3 regions of the Tolumonas lignilytica genome follow, and region 1 is predicted to be linked to each of the others. Evidence: riboswitches for the same ligand, from Rfam matches in the RefSeq annotation. Region 1 holds a riboswitch; each other region holds the start of a gene.
What was found. Region 1 has a riboswitch for thiamine pyrophosphate ahead of thiC (phosphomethylpyrimidine synthase ThiC). Riboswitches for the same ligand answer to the same signal wherever they lie in the genome.

Region 1 (4,197 bases):
GCAGGTTGCTGCTATCCACCTTATCACCATCGGCCAACCAGAGTTGCCCGACACCCGCAGCCGCCAGATAGAGCGAAGCCGGTGAACCCAGCCCGCCTAACCCAACGATCAATACTTTGCTTTTTTTCAGTCTGGCCTGCCCTGCTTCGCCGATTTCCGGCAGCAGGATCTGTCGTCCATAGCGCAGGAACTCTTCATCGGTCAGCAGTTCAGGCATCGGAGGCGCCTCTGCTGCTAACACCTTCCACATGCTGAAGCAGCCGTTTGGTTGCCTGCTCGGGATCTGCCGCCTTGGTAATGGCGCTGACCAGCGCCACACTACCGACACCGGTCGCCAGTACATCGGCGATGCGCTCTTCTGAAATACCGCCAATTGCTACCGTCGGGATTGGACCAGACTGTGCAACCGCTGCTGCCAGATTAATCAAGCCTTGAGGCTGAGATGGCATCTCTTTAGTTTGTGTCGGGAAGATGTGCCCTAGGGCTACGTAAGAGGGCTGTAAGGCCAATGCATCTGCCAGTTCAACGGAGTCATGCGTGGAAATACCCAATCGCAGACCAGCGCTACGTAATGCATCTAGATCAGCCGTCTGAATATCTTCCTGCCCGAGATGCACACCATAGGCTCGATGCTTGATAGCCAGTTGCCAGTAATCATTGATAAACAGGCGGGCCTGATAACGGCGCCCCAGTTCAATGGCCTGCATGATCTGCTGTTCCAGATCAGCAGCCTGCGGATCTTTGATCCGCAGTTGCAGCGTAGTGACGCCCCACTCCAGCAAGCGGGCAATCCACTCCACCGAATCCACCACCGGATAAAGCCCTAATCGGTGATCGGTCTTCGCAAAAGCGGCTACGCCTTCCATCACTCTACCTCTTTGGCCAGATAGAGTTCGCCGCCCAGTTCACGGAACGTGGCAGCTTGTTGTTCCATGCCTTGTTTGACATCATCGAAGGCTCCTTCGCTATCGAGCTGACGTACTTCCTGACTGATCTTCATGGAACAGAATTTAGGACCACACATCGAACAGAAATGCGCAACTTTGCCCGATTCCTGCGGCAGATCTTCGTCGTGATACGCACGGGCGGTATCCGGGTCTAACGCCAGATTGAACTGATCTTCCCAGCGGAATTCAAAACGTGCTTTCGACATGGCATTGTCACGGATCTGCGCACCCGGATGTCCCTTCGCCAGATCAGCGGCATGCGCTGCGATCTTGTACGCCATCAAGCCCTGCTTTACATCTTCTTTATTGGGTAACCCGAGATGCTCTTTCGGAGTCACATAGCAAAGCATCGCACATCCAAACCAGCCGATCATGGCCGCGCCGATACCAGAGGTGAAATGGTCATAGCCCGGTGCGATATCGGTGGTTAGCGGGCCTAAGGTATAGAACGGGGCGCCGTGACAATGCTTGAGCTGCTCATCCATGTTTTCTTTAATCAGATGCATCGGCACATGGCCCGGCCCTTCAATCATGACCTGAACATCATATTCCCACGCAACTTGCGTCAATTCACCCAAGGTTCTCAATTCAGAAAATTGTGCTTCGTCATTAGCATCAGCAATTGAACCTGGACGCAAGCCATCCCCTAATGACAGTGCCACGTCATATTGTGCGCAGATCTCACAAATTTCGCGGAAATGCGTGTAGAGGAAGTTTTCCTGATGATGCGCCAGACACCATTTGGCAATGATAGAACCGCCACGGGAAACAATCCCGGTGACACGTTTGGCCGTCAGCGGAACATAACGCAACAACAGACCCGCATGGATGGTGAAATAATCGACGCCCTGTTCAGCCTGTTCGATCAGCGTATCACGCATCACTTCCCAGCTCAGATCTTCTGCAATACCGTTCACTTTTTCCAATGCCTGATACATCGGAACCGTGCCGATAGGCACCGGGCTGTTACGCAGGATCCACTCACGTGTCGCATGGATATGACGACCAGTAGAGAGATCCATCACTGTATCTGCCCCCCAACGAGTAGACCAGATCAGTTTTTCCACTTCTTCTTCAATACTGGAACTGATAGACGAGTTACCGATATTGGAGTTGATTTTAACAAGGAAGTTACGGCCAATGATCATCGGCTCACTTTCCGGGTGATTGATATTAGACGGAATAATGGCGCGTCCTTCTGCGACTTCCTGACGGACAAATTCCGCCGTGATCCCTTTTTCACCCTCTTGCAAACGACGCTGGTTTTCACGTACCGCAATATATTCCATTTCCGGTGTGATGATGCCTTTACGCGCATAATGCAGCTGACTGACACACTGGCCAGCTTTGGCTTTGCGGATCTGGGCCTTCACTTTCATTTGCGGAACTAACTGCAGTTGTTCTGCCTGTGCGCGGGTAAATGCCGAAGTAGGCTCCAATACCTCTTCGGTATCATTACGTTCCAAGATCCAGTTCTGACGGATGGGTTTCAAACCTACCGTAACATCGACCAACTGCTCAGGATCGCCATAAGCTCCGGAGGTGTCATACACCAACACCGGTGCATTTTCTTCATAAATTGGAGCTTGCTTTGTACCACCTACTAAAGAGGGTGACAGATGAATTCGACGCATCGGCACACGGATATCAGGGCGTGGGCCTTCCAGATATTCGCGGTCTGAATTCGGAAACGTCTGTGCCGCCAGCGTAGATAAATATTCTTTTGCGGAATCACGACGTTCACGTGCAGTTAGATTTTTCGACATAGCAAGCTCACCTTAAATAGATTTCGGATGGCTTGCCGGAAGTGGCGTTGAGAGGAGTTTTGCGGCAAAAGATCGTTTAGATCTGACGAGGAATTATTCCTGAGCGCAACTCTTGTTCCCTTCGCAGGTTTTAGCCTGATCAGGTTCAACGGATCCCGAATCAACGGTCTCAGCCCAAAGGGCACTCCGACAAGTGGCTGCTAGTATGAAACGAGGAATCAAGAATGGCAACAATCAGATAACAATTGATGATTATTGCCACCGAAGAATGATTGATTTAGCGGGGAACAAACACCCGATGCTGGAAATAAAAACCGTCATCAAATAGCGGGGATTCGTACCGAACCTCGACTTCTTTCACGATTGGCCAAAGTTTGTGTTCAGTGGCATTGATCACCGCAAAACGGTATGGCATATCCCCAATTTTGCCTTCTCGCGATTCACCCGTTTTACCAGAAACAGTGATGCTACGGCCTTTCGCATACAACACAGGGTCTAATAGCTGAGGAAATACCGCGATGAAACGTCCGGGAGATTGTTCTGATTGCTGCGGCACCCCATTATAACCGAGCGGCAGATAGACGATTTCAACTTCGGTGCCTGAGGCCAGATTACGGGTTGCAGCGATCACCCCACTCCATTTGACCAACCAGCCTTGCGGGTTATTGGGCTGCGCCATTTGCGTAAATTGCTGGCGGATCAAGACTGAATCGTCTGCATAATAACCGGTATTATTATTGGCACAAGCGGTCAAAAACATGACCACAAAGCATGCAATCCATTTCATGTGTCAGTCTCAGATAGAAAGAAAATCAGGCATACATATCGACACGAACCATCTGCTCAATCTGAGCACGGCGATCCTGAAAGGCGATATCCTTGTAAGCATAGATAGCCCGACTTTGTTTCGGGCTGGGTTGATCATAGGTGAGTTTTTCGGCAGCCTCTTCGGCACCATCGGCAAACAACACTGTATCGGAAGTCGTTTTGCCGGATTGCTCTGTCGTTTCCTCGCTGGCACGATCTTTCCCCGGATAGATAATGCTATCCGGTCGGTTTAATCCAGTGATCGAAAGATTGGCAGCAGCAATATTCATAGAAAACGGACTTTGTTATTCCTGTTTACTAATTATTCACGACCTGGCAATTTTTTCCAAGTCACCTTATCACGTAAATATACAGGTGTAGCCAGAGACGGATCACAATACTCACCTGCTTCAAAGGCGGCAACGGCTTGTGGCAGCATGTCCTGAGCCCAGGGCAGATTCAATTCGACCTGATTTTCAGTCGGGATCAATCCCAATTTTGCTGCTAATTCAGTATAGCTGGTGAACCCGGTTCCCACTGCAGAGCCACCCGCTATTTTTGTTGCCACCGGATTCAGCCATTCCGGTGCTTGTTCCGGCAAAATCACCGCTTCATCAAGCAGGGGTTGCATCCGACCGTCTTGCATCATAAAAGCGCCAAGGTAGATTTCATTCATC
Region 2 (4,197 bases), 1.5 Mb from region 1:
AAGTGAACAACGCTCTTATGCTGATTTAGGGTCGATGTTTAGTAATCAGGAGCCGGTAACCGCCCCGATAACCTTATATGATGCAACTGCCAGAGCGTTAAAATACAATCTGGAAGCCCGCCTGAAAGTCATGGAAGAAGCGCTGGCGCAGAAACAGGTGGATTTATCTCACTTTGATCTGTTACCCAAACTGGCCGCCGAAGCCGGTTATGTCGATCGCAGTAATACCAGTGCATCCAGCAGCGAAAGTGTGCTCAGCGGCACCCAGTCACTTGAACCATCCACTTCGCAGGATCGCAATCGCCGGGTTGCTGACCTGAACATGGTTTGGAATGTGCTGGATTTTGGTGTCAGCTATGTCACCGCTCAGCAACAGTCTGATCAACGCTGGATTGCCGAAGAGCGTCGCCGCAAAGTTATTCATACCATCGTTCAGGACGTTCGCTCTGCATACTGGCGAGCCGTCGCCGCAGAGCGTTTACTCAGCCGGATTGATAAACTGATTGATCGGGTCAATATGGCCAGAGAAGCCAGTCAGCGGATGACGACACAACAAGTTGGCGACCCGATTGAAGCGCTAAGTTATCAACGCGCCTTGATTGATGCCACCCGGCAATTAGAAGAACAACGGAAAGCGCTGTCATTGGCAAAAACCGAACTGGCAACCTTGATGAACCTGCCGTTAGGGACCGATTACACATTAGCATTACCTGATGAAAATGCACTGCCAGAGCCCGCTCTGACAATGGATCTTAGCAAACTGGAAAAAGCCGCGTTAATCAGCCGTCCTGAATTGCGGGAGCAGGACTACCAAGTTCGGATCAGTGCTGCCGAAACCCGCAAAGCCATGCTACGTATGCTGCCAGGGCTAGAATTCTCAGCCGGTGGACACTATGACAGCAATTCCTATCTGGTGAATCAAAGCTGGGCCGATGCCGGTGTAAAAGTCACCTGGAATCTATTCAACCTGTTTTCGGGACCCACGGCGGAAAAAGTAGCCAAAGCTGGCGAATCGGTGGCGGAGGCGCGTCGTCAGGCGATGTCGATGGCCATCATGGCGCAGCTTTATGTCGCCAACGCGAACTTCAATGAAGCCCTGCGCCAGTATCATACTGGCGAAGAATTGCAAAAATTGGATGATAAAATCGTCGGCCAGCTACGCAATCGCTACAAAACCGGCGGTATTGGTGAGTTACAGCTGATCCAAGGAGAACTCAACGCCGTCAATACCTCATTGCGTAATGATTTGGCTTACGCAGAGCTACGTAATGCTTACGGCCAGATTTTTGCCACAGTGGGGCTTGATCCGTTACCCAAACTCCAATCTTCCGACAACCTGACGACCATCAGCAAGGCGTTGGAACAATCTGAGCAGAATTGGGAGCATGGCGATATCAGCGCCTTACAACCACAATAAATTTATCATCCTCTGGAACAACCGATGTTTATCCTGCCATTTTGAGCGATGAACATCGGTTTGATTGACAGTAACGCCTCCTCGCCGCCAGAATGCATATGAATGTGACCGGGGTGCCGCCATGCGGCTGAGAGATACCCGCACCACCTGATCTGGATCATGCCAGCGTAGGGAGTTCACGACGGCGCTGCCGTCCTCCTTCTGCTGCGCATTTTGTCTGCCATATTGAAGGAGGACTTATGCCGCAAGCGCTACCTGCAACAACGGTTGCCACTCATCTTGAACATTTCCGCCGCACCGCACCTTTAACTCATGTGATTACCAACGATGTGGTGACGGGCTTTACCGCGAATGTATTGCTGGCATTGGGTGCTGCCCCTGCCATGATCACGGCACCGGAAGAAGCCGGTCGTTTTGCCGCGATCGCTTCTGCATTGTCCGTCAATGTCGGAACGCTGACGTCTACACAAGCGGCCACGATCCGTATTGCTGTTGATGCGGCCAATCAGTCAGGAACACCTTGGGTCTTAGATCCTGTTGCCGTGGGCGTTTTACCTTACCGCACCGACCTGTGCCGTGAATTATTACAAAAACAACCCGCCGCCATTCGGGGAAATGCCTCTGAAATCATGGCGCTGGCCGGTTTATCGGCATCCGGTAAAGGGGTCGACAGTGCCAACCAGAGTGAGCAGGCGATTGATGCCGCCATAACACTGGCCAAAACCAGCGGAGCCATTGTTGCGGTAACCGGTGAAATTGATTACATCACCGATGGTGAAAACACAGTCAGTGTGAAAGCGGGTGACCCCATGATGACGCGCGTCACCGGCACCGGCTGTGCCCTTTCCAGCGTGGTTGCCGCTTTTGTCGCGGCCGCGGAACCGGAACGCCGCTTAGAAGCCGTGGCCAGTGCGTGCGCCGTCATGGCGATTGCAGGACAGCGCGCGGCTGCGAAAGCGAAAGGCCCGGGCAGTTTTGTTCCTCTATTTTTGGATAACCTCTATCTGTTGGATGCCGAGACCATCGCTGAGGCGCTGGCATGAAATTCGACCTTTCCCTTTATCTGGTGCTCGACCCGGTCATGTGCGGCGGATTTGATGCGGCCATCCGCCTGACCCAACAGGTGCTTGATGCGGGAGTAACCACTCTCCAATTACGCGCCCCACAATGGAAAAAGCGGGATTGGCTGCATCTCTCCTACCGGATCATGCCGCTGTGCTGTGATGCTAACGTGGCGTATTTGATCAATGACCATATCGATATCGCTCTGGCCTGCGATGCCGACGGGGTACACCTTGGCCAGGGCGATTTGCCGCTGGCCGTCGCACGTCAATTGCTGGGGCCGGATAAGATTCTTGGATTATCGATTTCTCAATTGCAGCATCTGCAGGGCGAGGATTGTCTGCTGGCCGATTATCTCGGTGTCGGCCCCGTGTTCCCGACCGGCACCAAACAGGATGCCGACCCTGCCATTGGTTTGGCGCAATTCCGTGACTGGCGAAAACAGGTGGAACAACCGGTCGTGGCCATTGGCGGGATCGGTCTGCCGGAGACCGCTGATATCATCCGGGCAGGTGCGGATGGTATTGCCGTGGTTTCCGCCATTTGTGCCGCAAGCGATCCGGCTGCCGCCAGCCGGACATTAGGACAACGCATTCAAGAGGCCCGAGCATGATCCCACACGCCCTAACAATTGCCGGCTCGGACAGTGGTGGCGGTGCCGGGATCCAGGCCGATCTGAAAACCTTTTCGGCGCTGGGGGCCTACGGCATGAGCGTCATTACCGCCCTCACCGCCCAGAATACGCAGGGTGTGCAGGCTGTTCATGCAATACCGACTGAATTTATTGCGGCACAGTGCCAGGCAGTGTTCAGTGATATCCGGGTCGACTCTGTCAAAATCGGTATGCTGGCCGATAGTGCTATTATCGACGTGGTGGCCGATGCCATCCAGCAATGGCAACCGCCCTGTGTGGTATTGGACACGGTAATGATCGCAAAAGGCGGTCATCGTCTGCTCGCCGATGCCGCCATTGATGCCTTGCGTCAGCGCTTGTTACCGCTTGCCAGCATTGTAACGCCCAACTTGCCGGAAGCCGCGGCTCTCTTGGGTTGTGACGAGGCCACCAGCGAGAGCGCCATGGTGGCGCAAGGACAGGCGTTATTGAAGTTGGGGTGTCAGGCTGTGCTGATGAAAGGTGGCCATCTGGCTGACCAGCTTCAGAGCCCTGACTGGTTGCTCACGGCGGATGCGATCCTGCCGTTTCCTGCACCTCGAATTCCGACCCGGAATACGCATGGCACCGGTTGTACGCTCTCCGCCGCCCTTGCCGCACTCTATCCCCGTTATCAGAACTGGCCGGAAACCCTCAGCCATGCCAAGCAGTGGCTCTCCGGAGCCTTATCACATGCCGATGATTTAGCGGTTGGTCACGGGATCGGTCCGGTACACCATTTTTATCAATGGTGGTAAGAAGACATTTGGCAGAATGGGGCTTCCCCGTTCTGCCATTTATTCCTGCTGCTGATGCGCCACCAGCCAGTGCTGTAACGCCTCTTCTGCCATTGGCACGGCAAACATGAACCCTTGCATCTGGCGATAGCCAATCTGTTTCAAGCGCTCGAATTCAACCTGATTCTCGACCCCTTCTGCGATCAGTGACATGTTCATGCTGGAGGCCATGTCGAATACGACCCGCGGCAACGACATATCGCCTTCACTCATCATCACGATGAAAGAGCGATCTAATTTCACAGTATCAAACGGCAGATCGCGCAAGC
Region 3 (4,197 bases), 400 kb from region 1:
CGCCCTAGCCTATTCCGTCTTTGGCACGATACTGACTTTCTGGATTGGTCGCCCGTTGGTCAAACTCAATTTTAACCAGCAGCGTTACGAAGCAGATTTCCGTTTTTCTCTGGTTCGTATGCGCGAAAATGCCGAAGCCATCGCCCTGTATCAGGGATCTCAGGAAGAAGGTGGATATCTGCGTAACCGCTTCCTGCAGGTGGTCGATAATTTCTATGCTCTGATGAAACGTCAAAAAGTACTGGGCTTTTTTACCCTGGGCTTTAATCAGACCGCAGTGATTTTCCCTGTGGTGTTAGGCGCTCCACTCTATTTTGCCAAGCAAATCACCCTGGGCGATTTGATGCAGACGTTGTCTGCATTTGGCATTGTGCAAGGTTCCATGTCATTGCTGATCGACAACTATACCGATTTGGCCCGCTGGAAATCGGTCGTCGACCGTCTTGCTACTTTTGAACAGGGCTTGCAGCAGGCTGAAAATCTGCCTCGCCTGCAACCCGAGAAAACGGGTCATGCATTGCAACTGCAGCAGGTTGGCATCACTCAACCAGATGGCACCTGTCTGATGGAAAATGCCAACTGGCAACTGACAGCGGGCGATTCATTATTGATTCAAGGCCCGTCAGGCTGTGGCAAATCAACATTGCTGCGTACCCTGGCAGGGTTATGGCCGTTTGCCAGCGGCAAAGTGAACTATCCTGAAAATAGCCAGTCGCTGTTCCTGTCACAAAAACCTTACCTGCCGCTGGGCAGCCTGCGTCAGGCGTTGAGCTATCCATTGGCCGAAGTCAGCAATACCGAAGCGGCCAGAGTGTTGCAGCTCGTCGGCCTGGAAAAACTGACCGCCCAACTGGACAATGTGGAAATGTGGGGACAAATCCTCAGTCTCGGTGAACAGCAGCGCGTCGCCTTTGCCCGCATACTGCTGGTTGAACCCAATGTTCTATTCTTAGATGAAGCCTCTTCGGCGCTGGATGAACAGAGTGAAGCCGAGCTCTATCAATTGCTGCGTAAAGAGCTGCCGCACACCATCATCGTCAGTGTCGGTCATCGCAGCACATTGCAACCGTTCCATGAGAAGACCCTGTTATGGCAAGCAAACGGACAATGGCAATTCGCCTGATCCCGCTGTGTTTAGCACTGGCGTTGCTTAACGGCACAGCCAGTGCGCAACAACAAGCCTTCTCGCGCGAAGGCCTGCAACTGCATTATGTCTGGAAATACGATAATGCATCGACTCAGGCCTTTACGCTCACGTTACCTGCAGAGACCGCCTTACCACCCTGGAGTGCATGGCGCTCTGCGCAGGCAGATGCGTTTGTATTTCAGCAATTGGTGCGTGATGCCCGGGAACAGTATCCGGATGTCAGCTTCCGTTTTCGTCAGACGGCCGACGGTGGCCGGGTTGATTATCAAACCAGCGACGAAAAGCTGCTCCCGCAGATCAAAAGCTGGCTGGCACAGCAACAATCCACGCTCTTCAATGCCTATCTGGATCAGCACTACTATAAACGGCATGGCGGTAACGACAGTCATTTAATCCGACCTGATCATGTCCGGATCGCGGCCGACAGCAGCCCTGAATTACAGGAAATCGCACAGACGCTACAACGAGTCATCGTCGCGTCTGCCACAGAAGAACAGAAAAAGCGCTATCCGAACGATGAAAAATCGCTGGTGACAGCCGGTCTGTTAGATTTTGTGCAATCGATTCCTTATGACCCCCTGCAATCCAGTGATGGTTTGCGAGGCGTGACGTTTCTGATGCCGGAGCAGGTGCTGGCACAAAATCGTGGCGACTGTGATAGTAAAAGCGCCCTGATGATGGCCTTACTGGCAGCGCTTTATCCCGACTTGCCACAAGCGATTGTGTATATTCCGGATCACGCTTTATTGGCCGTTGCGCTTCCTGCTTATAGCGGAAATGAAGAGACAGTTGCTATTGAAGGGCAGCCCTTTCTGCCCCTGGAGGTTACCGGCCCGGCCGAATTGGCACCCGGTGTATTGGGAGAAAAAAGTCGTCTGTATCTTCGCAGCCATGAGTATCAATATGAGCGTTTTCACCCGACAGTGACAAATTCGACCCCTAATTGAACTATCTCATCGATCGTTTCCAACCTCACTATTTTGGCATCGGCAACAAAAGGCGGTAATGCATTGCTGTTCGTCGATAAACTCACACTCAGGATTTCCTCCAGCGTAAACTGAGTATCGGTCTCCACCTCAATGGCCATGCCGTTGGCGCTGAGATCCCGGCAAGTAGCGAGAATATGTTCAGAACCGCGAATCAGAGTAACAGGCGCATTGATCACCATACGCATGAAAGTGCGTCGTTCGCGGGTGGTTGTCAGCATAGTTATCTCCTTGAATAGGGGTTAGAAAACGTTTTCAACTTCGATATATTTAATCAGGTATAGTAAAAACCTAGCATCACTCCATTATTACGTCACTGGTTTTACGGCCATTTCGTTACTAAAATAACAATGTTTCTCAAACGGGGTGCGGGCGTCCGCTGAGATCATACCCGGTGAACCTGATCCAGTTCATACTGGCGTAGGGATTTGAGAGTGGCGCATTCATCCTTCGGCCATGCTCAGAAATTGACGCCTGCACAACCGCTACCTACACAGATATAAATGGAGTATAGCATGCGTCATTTTGGGTCATGGCTTCTGACCGCCGTCTTACTAACCGGCTCGACACTCGTTCAGGCCGCCGAATCCAAACCGGTATTGACGGTTTACACCTATGATTCCTTTGCCAGTGACTGGGGGCCGGGCCCGAAAGTCAAACAGGCCTTTGAAGCTGAATGTCAGTGCGAACTGAAATGGGTGGCACTGGAAGATGGCGTGGCGATCCTGAATCGTCTGAAGCTGGAAGGCGCTCATACTAAAGCCGATGTGGCGCTGGGAATGGATGAAGGTATGCTGGCTGATGCGCGGAACAGTCAATTATTTACCGCTCACCATGCGGATCTGAAAAGTTTGAGCCTACCCGGTGGCTGGCACGATGAGACCTTTTTGCCGTTTGATTACGGCTATTTCGCGTTTGTCTATGACGGGAATAAGCTGCAACACCCTCCGCAAAGCCTGAAGGAGCTGGTCTCTCGCAACGATCTGAAAATCATTTATGAAGATCCTCGGACCAGTACCCCCGGACAAGGATTGCTGATGTGGGTGAAAGAGGTTTATGGCGATCAGGCTCCCGCGGCCTGGGAGCAACTGGCGAAAAAAACGCTGACCGTCACCAAAGGCTGGAGTGAAGCCTATGGCATGTTTTTGAAAGGACAAGCCGATCTGGTGCTCTCTTACACAACCTCGCCGGCCTATCATCGTCTGGCGGAAAACAAACAGCAATATCACGCGGCCATGTTCAGCGAAGGTCATCTGCGTCAGGTTGAAGTAGCAGCACAATTGAAAAATGCCCAACAACCGCAATTGGCGCAGCAGTTTATGCAGTTCCTGCTGACAGATCGTTTTCAGAAATTAATTCCGGAAGGTAACTGGATGTATCCCGTGACAAACATTCCACTGCCTGATGGCTTTAACCAACACGAAACGCCAGCGAAAACGTTACAGATCGACCCGCAGAAACTGGGCGAACGTAAACGCTGGATCAAAGAGTGGTTACAGGCTGTCAGTCACTGATGCGGCGGCGTTTCTGGTGGTGTTCTGGCTCGTTGGTGGCCGCACTGATTTTATCGGTCACACTGGGCCCGTTGACGGCTTTGCTGGCCCAGCCGGAAACGACCTCCGTTCAGCTCTGGCAAGACAGTTATCTGCTGCATGTGGTCTGGTTCAGTCTGAAACAGGCCACACTCTCCACACTGCTGAGTTTATGTCTGGCGATACCGCTGGCGCGTGCGTTGTTTCATCGTCAATTCCCCGGCAAGACATTGCTCTTACATCTTTTCGGCTTATCGCAGGTATTACCGGTCATCATAGCCTTGTTCGGGCTGGTCGCAGTACATGGTGCACAAGGCTGGCTGAGGCAACTGGCGTCATGGGCTGGGCTGACATTGCCCGATTATTTGTTTGGCCTCTCCGGCATTCTGCTGGCCCACGTCTTTTTTAATATGCCGTTGGCGACACGCTGGCTGGTACAGTCGCTGGAGCAGATCCCTCACAATTACTGGCGGCAGGCAGCACAACTCAACATGACAGAATGGAGCCGTTTTCATTTGTTGGAATGGCCTGC

Region 2: linked by a shared signal. The riboswitch ahead of thiM (hydroxyethylthiazole kinase) and the one ahead of thiC (phosphomethylpyrimidine synthase ThiC) in region 1 are both predicted to bind thiamine pyrophosphate.
Region 3: linked by a shared signal. The riboswitch ahead of thiB (thiamine ABC transporter substrate binding subunit) and the one ahead of thiC (phosphomethylpyrimidine synthase ThiC) in region 1 are both predicted to bind thiamine pyrophosphate.

Annotation. Positions count from the first base shown of each region.
Region 1 is NZ_AZUK01000001.1:2,941,619-2,945,815, reverse strand. It holds gene H027_RS0113730 (HesA/MoeB/ThiF family protein) at 1-217, opposite strand, end outside; partial or broken gene thiE (thiamine phosphate synthase) at 210-848, opposite strand; gene thiC (phosphomethylpyrimidine synthase ThiC) at 866-2,713, opposite strand; TPP riboswitch at 2,813-2,912, opposite strand; gene H027_RS17910 (Slp family lipoprotein) at 2,991-3,500, opposite strand; gene H027_RS0113710 (hypothetical protein) at 3,526-3,810, opposite strand; gene tsaB (tRNA (adenosine(37)-N6)-threonylcarbamoyltransferase complex dimerization subunit type 1 TsaB) at 3,843-4,197, opposite strand, start outside.
Region 2 is NZ_AZUK01000001.1:1,475,552-1,479,748, forward strand. It holds gene H027_RS0106900 (TolC family protein) at 1-1,417, shown strand, start outside; TPP riboswitch at 1,517-1,609, shown strand; gene thiM (hydroxyethylthiazole kinase) at 1,657-2,460, shown strand; gene thiE (thiamine phosphate synthase) at 2,457-3,092, shown strand; gene thiD (bifunctional hydroxymethylpyrimidine kinase/phosphomethylpyrimidine kinase) at 3,089-3,889, shown strand; gene H027_RS18295 (bifunctional diguanylate cyclase/phosphodiesterase) at 3,929-4,197, opposite strand, start outside.
Region 3 is NZ_AZUK01000001.1:2,541,354-2,545,550, reverse strand. It holds gene H027_RS0111810 (ABC transporter ATP-binding protein/permease) at 1-1,123, shown strand, start outside; gene H027_RS0111805 (hypothetical protein) at 1,090-2,094, shown strand; gene H027_RS0111800 (PilZ domain-containing protein) at 2,061-2,354, opposite strand; TPP riboswitch at 2,486-2,577, shown strand; gene thiB (thiamine ABC transporter substrate binding subunit) at 2,649-3,647, shown strand; gene thiP (thiamine/thiamine pyrophosphate ABC transporter permease) at 3,647-4,197, shown strand, end outside.